Regions from separate parts of the Neobacillus sp. FW104-15D2 genome, predicted to be linked through region 3. Evidence: riboswitches for the same ligand, from Rfam matches in the RefSeq annotation. Region 3 holds a riboswitch; each other region holds the start of a gene.
What was found. A riboswitch is a leader RNA that binds a small molecule or an ion and turns the genes downstream of it on or off. The one in region 3 is predicted to bind thiamine pyrophosphate.
Positions count from the first base shown of each region.

Region 1: it holds a riboswitch for thiamine pyrophosphate, as region 3 does, so the genes downstream of both, thiT (energy-coupled thiamine transporter ThiT) here and thiW (energy coupling factor transporter S component ThiW) in region 3, are expected to answer to the same signal.
Region 2: it holds a riboswitch for thiamine pyrophosphate, as region 3 does, so the genes downstream of both, AC3WR0_RS03550 (solute carrier family 23 protein) here and thiW (energy coupling factor transporter S component ThiW) in region 3, are expected to answer to the same signal.

Region 1 is NZ_JBYTCJ010000013.1:85,651-88,781, forward strand. Features, by position in the region: gene AC3WR0_RS12335 (YhgE/Pip family protein) at 1-894, shown strand, start outside; gene thiT (energy-coupled thiamine transporter ThiT) at 960-1,556, opposite strand; TPP riboswitch at 1,666-1,771, opposite strand; gene AC3WR0_RS12345 (histidine kinase N-terminal domain-containing protein) at 1,944-3,074, shown strand; gene AC3WR0_RS12350 (GNAT family N-acetyltransferase) at 3,094-3,131, shown strand, end outside.
Region 2 is NZ_JBYTCJ010000003.1:36,756-39,886, reverse strand. Features, by position in the region: gene AC3WR0_RS03560 (ABC transporter ATP-binding protein) at 1-122, shown strand, start outside; gene AC3WR0_RS03555 (ECF transporter S component) at 104-799, shown strand; TPP riboswitch at 975-1,083, shown strand; gene AC3WR0_RS03550 (solute carrier family 23 protein) at 1,167-2,480, shown strand; gene AC3WR0_RS03545 (aspartate/glutamate racemase family protein) at 2,544-3,131, shown strand, end outside.
Region 3 is NZ_JBYTCJ010000048.1:14,406-17,536, forward strand. Features, by position in the region: gene AC3WR0_RS24220 (YndM family protein) at 1-236, opposite strand, end outside; gene AC3WR0_RS24225 (hypothetical protein) at 313-795, opposite strand; gene AC3WR0_RS24230 (shikimate kinase) at 878-1,384, shown strand; TPP riboswitch at 1,615-1,721, shown strand; gene thiW (energy coupling factor transporter S component ThiW) at 1,794-2,303, shown strand; gene AC3WR0_RS24240 (amidase family protein) at 2,716-3,131, opposite strand, start outside.

The sequences.
Region 1 (3,131 bases), on a different contig from region 3:
ATTTCAGCCGGAAATGCATCGGTTGATAAAGGTTGGCATGATCTTTCTGCCGGTGCTGCACAAATTCATACAGGCATGGTTCAGGTCAGCGACGGAAATGCATCTGTTAACCAAGGATGGGGTGACCTAACAACAGGTGTTACTCAATTAAATGATGGAGCTGCCAAGCTTGATGACGGGTCGAACCAGCTCGCTTCCGGATTAAAAGATGGTGCACAAAAAACTAGTGCCATTAAAGCGGATGATCAAAATATCCAAATGTTTGCTTCACCTGTTAATCTGGCAGGAAGCACGATTCATAAGTATCCGCACTACCGGGATTCAACTGCACCGTATGTTTTATCTTTAGCTTTATTTGTTGGAATTCTGGTTTTATCATTATTTATTAATTTCAGAAGGCCTGAAGAAGTTTCCGCGCTCAGCTGGTTTGGAGCTAAGTTCTTAAATCTTTCGGTTCTTGCTGTAGGACAAGCTCTCCTATTATCACTAGTTGTCCTTGGCTTTTTAGGAATGGATGTAGATAACCCAGTGGCTTTCGTTTTATTTACCATAATTGTAAGTATCATTTTTTCAGGTATTATTTTATTTTTTGCATCATTGGGGAATGTCGGAAGATTCATGGCTCTTGCGTTCGTAGTATTACAGCTTTCTACAACTGGGGCTAACCTCCCAATCGAAATGCTGCCTGAAAATCTCCGTAACCTGAGCTCGTACCTTCCATTTACTTATACAATAGAAGGATTTAAGTCTATTATTTCACTTAATGACTCAGGTGCAGCTTTTGGAAACATGGCGATTTTGCTTGGCTTCTTTGTATTATTTATGTTGCTTTCAGCAGCTGTTTTCTTATTTAAGTCCAAGGAACATCCCCACCAAGCGGACATTGCGGTTTAAATTATTCTTTTAAATAAGTAAAAAAAAGCCCTCTTCCATATGGAATGAGGGCTTTTTTCAGCTTATTAATACTCTTTCTTAGCTGTACTATTGAGCATGGTTCTTGGTGCTGCGTTTATAACAAGAATCACCAAGATTGCACTGATAACAAAGCTAGCCAGCATATATGTGCCGTTATAAATTAATGAATAAAGTGCTACAGGCTGGCCTTTGGGTGCATACGAACCAAAGAATACAATCCCGGAAATAAAATGGCAGATAAACCTTAGCAGGCTTCCGATAAAAGCACCGACAACTGCAAGGGTCATCCACTGCCCTTTTCGATTCTGTGCCAATGACTGCTTTAAGCCAGCAGCAACTAATCCAGCAAGGCCCGCTGTTGCAAAAGCTAGAATATAATCAAGGAAGCCCTGAACAGGATGAACAACGGTCGAAAACCCTAAAATCAATTGAAGCAGTCCTAATAAAAAGCCAGTCAAAACCCCGCCTTTGGTTCCCCAGCGGTAGGCCATTAGAAAAATAGGAACCATCGCAATAGAAACAGATCCTCCCTGCGGCCAGATTCTAGAAAAAATAAAACCTGATGCCAGGTCCAGTAGATAAGCAAGTGCTGTAAAAACTGCTACCTCCACTAAAAACAATGTATTGCTTTTCTGATTCAAAACTTTTTCCCCCTTTTAATTTGGAGAGTGTCTTTCCCTATTACCTAATGCTCCGCATAAAAGTGGACTGCAAAAAGCAATCCAGGACGGTTGGGGACCCTGCATTGCCTATATCCTCAAACCACATCCCTACGCTAGCGTTAACTAACAGGTTCATAGGGTCAGAACTCGAACATTCACTCTCAGCCGCTTTTGCAGCTCCCCCTGTGGAAATATTAAATTTAATTCCTTTTCGAATATACTACTTTTTTTCATCTCCGACAAGGAAAAACATGGAATATGCAAAACATGGCCATTGGACGATTTTATTTAGAAGGAATTATGCTTCACCCTATCGAATTAATTCATCTAAAGCCCACTTTCATTTATCCCGATAGGAGGACCAACATGCTAACTCAAAAAAAAGAGGCTTTACTCAATTTTTTTAAAAGCCAGAAACAGCAGCTTTTATACGATTGGGACAAATCTATTATTGTTTCGGACAAGGATCCTTTTAGGGACAAAATACTTGCTAATGGCGAGTCCCTTTTCAATATGGTGTTAATGGTTTTTAAAATGACCCAGGACGAACTGTTGGAATACATAGAACATCTGGCTACAAGCGTATCTCTAGAGCGTGTAGAGGCAAATATCAATATCGGGGAATTTGTTTATAACGTTAATCTTGGCAGAAGTGTGCTTTACAGCTATCTTTCTAAAGCTGAACTGGACTGGAGCGACATGCAGGAATCAATCAATTTAATCAATTTCTGTTTTGACAAATTCCTTTACTTTGCTGTTTCCCACTATACCGAGGAAAAAAATAAAATTATAGAAGAAAAAACCAAGTTTATTGACTCTACACATCAGGACAGGCTTACCTTGCTTGGTCAAATGACATCAAGTTTTATTCATGAATTTCGCAATCCACTTACTTCCATTCAGGGATTTATTCAGCTGTTAAAATCAGATTTTCCCGATATGAAATATCTGGATATCATTTCGAACGAATTGGGACAATTGAATTTCCGCATTTCACAGTTTCTTCTTCTATCAAAAAAGGAACTGATTGGCAAAGAAAAGAGTTACTACAGTTTGAATACTTTAATTGAGGAAGTTTTAAACTTTCTCTATCCCAGTATTCTGGATGGGAAAGTGAAAATTGATAAAAAGTTGTCAGGTGACCCTCAGCTTTATGGATATGCGGATGAAATAAGGCAAGTATTCATTAATATCATCTTTAATGCCATTGATGTACTCGGCCACCAGAGCAGTGAGAATCCTTTAATTGGAATTGTATCGGAATCCCTGGATGAGACAAGCGTCAAAATAACAGTCTCAAATAATGGTCCGATGATACCCGAGGAAATACAAAAAACAATTTTCGAACCCTTTTTCACAACAAAAAAGTTGGGGACGGGGCTCGGACTATTTGTGTGCAAGGAAATTATTGAAAAACATAAGGGTGAAATTTATTGCAAATCCATGCCGAAGAATACATCCTTTTCTATTATCCTTCCAATAGCACTAAATACTTGATTAAAGGAGTTATTTTGTAATGTTTACCTTGAAAATTGATCAGGACATTGAACTTCA
Region 2 (3,131 bases), on a different contig from region 3:
ATGCTTTTTTTAGTGGGAATTTCTTTTATACTACGATGGTACAACGGCTGTTTCGCAGTAGGTCCGACCAACAAATCGTTACCCTCGAGGAGGCAGTTGAGCTATGCAGGCTAAGAAGATAATTGTTACTTCAGCGGCACTCCTTATGGTTGCACTGCTCTTATATTTATCATTTAGCTTGCAAAGTCAGTATATATGGCTAAGCCTGGCCATTGTTGTCCTTTCAATGCTGCTGTTATTAATAAGGTTTGAAAAAAGAAAGGCAGAACCACGCGAACTGGTGTTGCTTGCTGTCCTCGCGGCTATTGCGGCTGTAGGCAGGGTTCCGTTTGCCAGTATTCCAAGTGTTCAGCCTACAACTTTTGTGATTATGATGTCAGGATTGGTTTTTGGTGCAGAGAGTGGCTTTATTATTGGGGCGGTCGCAGCACTTGCATCAAATATGATCCTTGGCCAGGGACCTTGGACACCCTGGCAGATGGCTGCCTGGGGACTTGTCGGTTTCTCCGCAGGCTTATTAAAGAACAGCCGATTAATGAACTGGACCTGGGGCAGGGTGGTCTTCGGAATTGTTTGGGGATTTTTATTTGGGTGGATTATGAATATTTGGGGTTACTTTTCCTTTACACAGGGAGGAAATCTCTTTGAATTAAAATCAATATTCACTTACTTTGCTGCCAGCGCTCTGTTTGATGCCATGCATGCTGCATCAAATGTCTTTTTTCTGGTTTTGTTTGGCAAGCCCTGGATGAAAATACTTACCAGGTTTAAAAGGAAATATGGGCTGATGGAATTTTGAGAAACGTAGTTAACCACTTTTCATAAATGATATCTTAACATCAAATTGATCCATAAAAAGGTTGAAATTGATGTTAAAATCAACTTAAGATCTCCCCTTCACGCAAAGGGAGTTTTTTCATCCTCTTGTCATCTTCAATGATTAGGTATATTCTGAAACAGAATTAAATATCGCGAAAAACTGCTAGGGGTGCCCAGGTATGGGCTGAGAGAAAAACACTCGTTTTTTAACCCTTTGGACCTGATCTGGATCATACCAGCGTAGGAAAGTAGTGAGAAACTGTTTTTTCTCTAACTTTTTTAAGCTAACCAGGTCCGATTGGGAACCTGGTTTTTTATTTGCGTAAAAAAATAAGGAGAGAATATCAATGGAACTAAATGAACAGCCCAACGAAGGTTTAACTAGCAGAATTGATGATAAATTGCCTCCTGCTAAAAGCTTTTTATATGGTCTCCAGCATGTCTTTGTTTCAAATGTCTGGCTTGACCCAATTTTTGTAGCGGCAATGATTGGTCTGCCGCTGACTTTATCCGCCAATATTGTAAACAGTATTTTTATTGCTGCAGGACTGGTAACGCTAATCCAGGCTACTAGACTAGTTCGGCTTCCAATCGTGCAGGGACCTTCCGCCGCTTTTGATTCGATTATGATTGCCGCGGGAAAGGCACATGGGCTTGCAGCAGCTAGTGGAGGAATCCTGTTAAGTGCTCTTATTGTTTTTATTTTGTCTATTACAGGATTAATTGGCCGCTTGAAAGCAATATTTACTCCTGTTATTTCGGGGACAGTTATTTTTGTTGTTGGTATTTCACTTTCAAGCTTTACGCTTTTTGAATTCCTTGGAGGGACACCGGGAATGGAAAGCTTTGCAAAGCCTTCGACACTTGCTATGTCTATACCAACAGCGGGTGTAGTTATTCTATTATCACTATTTGGCAAAGGAATGTGGAAGTCTTTTTCTTTCTTAATCGCTTTAGTAATTGGTGATATTATAGCGTCTCTTTTGGGGAAAACTAATTTTTCCATTATTGCTGACAAGAGTTGGTTTGGATTGCCGCACTTTCTTCCTTACGGTGCATTAACCTTTCATTGGAGCACTTTTATTACTTTCTTTGTTGCCTATATTGTAGCCGTTATTGAAGCAATGGGTGTATATCAGGCTTCTGCTGAAACACTGAAGGTCGATCTTGACTCCAAACGAATCCGAAATGGCTTTGCAGGTGAGGCAGCAGGTTCAATGCTTTCTTCATTAATTGGCGGATTTCCAACCACTGCTTATGCCCAAAATGTAGGTCTATTAAGGTTAACAGGGGTAGGGTCAAGATATCCAGTTATGTATGCAGGGGTAATATTTCTAATTCTAGGCCTTGTTCCGAAAGCTGGTGCTCTTTTGGCATTGACACCTGATGCCGTGGTAGGAGGCATCTTTTTACCCGCTGCAGCAAGTCTCATATTTACTGGAATTTCCTTGTTAGGTAAGATTGAAAAGTCCGAAAGAAATTATATGATTATAGGTTTATCCATATTACTTGCGATTTCACTGCCTGAATATTTTAAAGAGGCAAAAGGTGCCGTTGGGACGTTCCTTTCCAACAGCATAATGATTGCTGCCTTTACATCAATCATTTTGCAGTTCTTTCTTGTCAATATTCCTAATCGCATCAATAGAAACCATAAATAAAATTAAAGGGTTCTGGCCGACTAGTCCAGAACCCTTTATATATTAAAAAGGGGGAATAGACTTATGAAGACAATAGGATTAATTGGCGGGATGAGCTGGGAATCAACTAAGCATTATTATGAGCTGATAAATGAAAAGATAAAGGAAGAATTAGGTGGGCTTCATTCAGCAGAATGTATTTTATATTCCGTTGATTTTGAAGTAATAAAGGAACTTCAATTCGCGGGGGAATGGGAAAAGGCAGGGGAGATATTGAGTGCCACAGCTATAAAATTAGAAAATGCCGGTGCCGATTTTATTATACTTTGTACCAACACTATGCACATTTCAGCAGATGCAATCCTGCAGAAAATTACTATTCCTTTTTTACATATTGCTGACCCAACAGCTTATCAAATCAAATCAGAAGCCAAAAAGACCATCGGGCTGCTAGGCACAAATTTTACGATGGAGGAAGACTTTTATAAAGGAAGGCTGACTCAAAAGCATGGCTTGGAAGTTATTATTCCTGAAGAAGATGACCGAAAGGAAATCCATAGAATTATTTATGATGAGTTATGCTTGGGGGACATTAAGCTGGAATCCAAAGAGAAATATAAAAATATTATTAGTAAAATGGCCGAAAAAGGGGCAGAAGGCATTATTCTCGGA
Region 3 (3,131 bases):
ACACTCCCAAAAATCCAAACAATCGTGTAAGAAAGTAGAAAATCTGCGATAAGAGCATTTTTATTTCCAACACGCTGCAGGAGTATCCTGTCTCCTGCAAAATAAGAAACCACTGTCATAAGCACGCTGAACGAAACGATATCTGTCAATGTCGCATTAAAAAACAAGTCCAGCCCTACCGCAAAAGCAACCAAACATGTAACAAATTTCATCATTATAGCCATTAAATTATTCATTTTTATTGCCTCCTCACCTATCATTTTAGGCAATAAAAAAAATTCCATTCATCCACCTTCAAACCTGCCGAAAAAACTACAAGAAAACATGTAAAATCACTATACCAAAGAAAACAAATGCCATGCCGTAATGAAATCTTCTTCTCTTTCCAGTGGCCTTTCGGTGTCTTAATAGACCACTATATAAAAGAACAGCCAGTATGATCAAAGACAAAACCCCGGTTTCTGTCTTCCATATCCAGAAATCTTCACGACGGGCATAAGCCATGATCACTGCATGGACACCGATCAGCAAGCTGGCAGTGGTAGCAATTGGAATGTGATATTTCATCATTTTTTTAGAGATTTTTGCAAGTTTAACTTTTACATCTCTAATCGTACTTTTTCTAATAAGCAAAAAAACAAAGTACATATTCAGGTTAATTAAATACAGCATAAAAGCGGCCTGAGCTATTATTTTTCCGATCAAAACATAGCTGCTGTCATAACCCTTTGAAAAGGCCCATACTGCTATTATCACCACGACTGTGACATTTACGGCGATCCATCTGGCTATCATCGGCAACCTCCCATTTTTCCTTTAAGCTATACTTCGGCTATGTTAAGATTAGTTTAACAATTGATTATAGGAAGTGCCAGATATGACTAAAAGCGTTGTCCTTACAGGATTTATGGGGTCAGGGAAAACAACGGTAGGCAAAATAGCTGCAAAAAAGCTTTCATGGCCGTTTATTGATGCCGACCATGAAATTGAACAGGAATTTGGGATGCCTGCAACAGAAATTTTTAAAACCCTGGGTGAAGCTGTATTTCGACAGGAGGAGAAAAATTTAATTACCAAGTTTTCTGCTAAGGAATCAACAGTTATCTCCTTAGGAGGCGGGGCTTTTTTACAAAGCGAAATTCGAGATGTCTGCATGGCTAACTGTACCGTAATATATCTCGATATATCCTGGGAAGTATGGAAAAACAGGATGCCTTTTCTAATTAGCACCCGGCCTGTTCTACAAGACCTGACTGTTCCGCAAATGGAAGAATTATATTACAAGCGGAAAGAGTTTTATACCCATTACCACTTCAGAATTAGCATGGATTCACTTGATGCTGAAGAAGCGGGCAGCAAAATTGCTGCTTTAATTAGAAAATAGGAATCTCCTCTCCTTTTTGGAAGGGCCTAATTTATTTTAAGGGGCAGTGACGGTTGGATTCCCGTTTTGCAATTAAGCACATAGAAAATTGGTTGGCTTTTCTGCCTTCCGGTTTTTGTGAGGCAATATGCCTGTTTTTATATCCCTTACAAAAACAATAACGAGAATTTTCCAAAAATTGCTTTACATACATTTTCACTAGGTCTATGATAAAAACAAATGAATAGCGGATTGACTACTAGGGGTGCCTATAATGGGCTGAGAGAAAAACTTTGTTTTTTAACCCTTTGGACCTGATCTGGTTTGTACCAGCGTGGGAAAGTAGCGGAGTATTTTTCTATTACTTACGTTGCCAGGTCCATAGTGGATCTGGCTTTTTATTTATATACTTTAGAGGAGGATTCTTATCATGCGAAAAACACAGAAACTAACAATTGCAGCAATGCTGGTAGCCATTGGGACACTAACAAGTAACGTTTTTTACATCCCGCTCGGTTTTGTAAAGGTATTTCCTATCCAGCATTTTATCAATGTGCTGTCGGCTGTCCTTTTAGGCCCTTTTTATGCTGTATTACAGGCTTTTTGTGTTTCTCTTTTGAGAAATCTTATGGGAACAGGGTCAGTCTTTGCCTTTCCGGGAAGCATGATTGGCGCTTTGCTTGCTGCAATTTTGTTTAGAAAAACAAATAAACTAATATTTGCTGTCTGCGGTGAGGTCATTGGAACAGGAATCCTGGGCGCGATGGCGTGCTATCCGATTTCAACACTTTTACTCGGACAAAAAGCTACCTTGTTCGGATTAATCCCTGCATTTATATCCAGCTCTTTTGTCGGAGCTGCGATTGGCTATATTCTTTTAAAGGTATTTATGAAAAGAACCATTTTTCAGCAGGATGTTTCAATTAAACAAGTAAAATAAAGGGCAAAAGGCTGTCCGGAATGCGGCCAGCCTTTTAAGTTTTTTAAGATTTGTTTTGTTGATTTCCTCTCCCGGCGGTCGCTTTCCGTGGGAGTCTCACGCACAAATTAAGGAATTTATCAGTAATGAGCTTTAACAGAGACTTTTTTAGGTGAATTTTATTAAAAATATAGTTTTTTAATGTCAAATTATGAATTTTTTCAAACTTTTGCCTGTACTCATTCATGTAATTCAAGAATTCTTTCGAGTAATGCACGAATTCCTCCAAGTTATGCCCGAATTCTCCCGAGTAATGCACGAATTCTCTCAAGTAATGCACGAATTCCAAAGGAAATGCCCGAGAATACCAAGGATTGCACAAGTTACAGCTAGAATGCACAACACCGATCAGTTATGCCAATCTCTGCCACCTCTACTTCAGGAACATGGGATTTTTTTTCACGTCCTGCCAGTACTCGGTTTGCTCGAGAGACCCTGCCATTTGATATAATAAATCCTCTCTTCCTCCTGCAGCCATGAATTGGACGCCTATGGGAAGGCCATCAGCGGTCATATGCAAAGGAACTGACATGGAGGGCTGGCCAGTTAGATTCGCAAGTTGGGTAAACGGTGTCCGTTTCAGGCTATTCTCGACAATGGTATCCACTATCCCCGCCTTCTTCACTAGCCCTCCAAGCCCAAATCGCCCAACCATACTGATCAGCCTTTTTTCAGAAGGGCTGGGATCAAGTTCACCAATCCTTGATGCAGGGAACGCAGTGGCAGGAGTAACATAAAAATCGTATTCCTCATGAAAGCTTTCCATTGCATATGATGCGATATCCCATT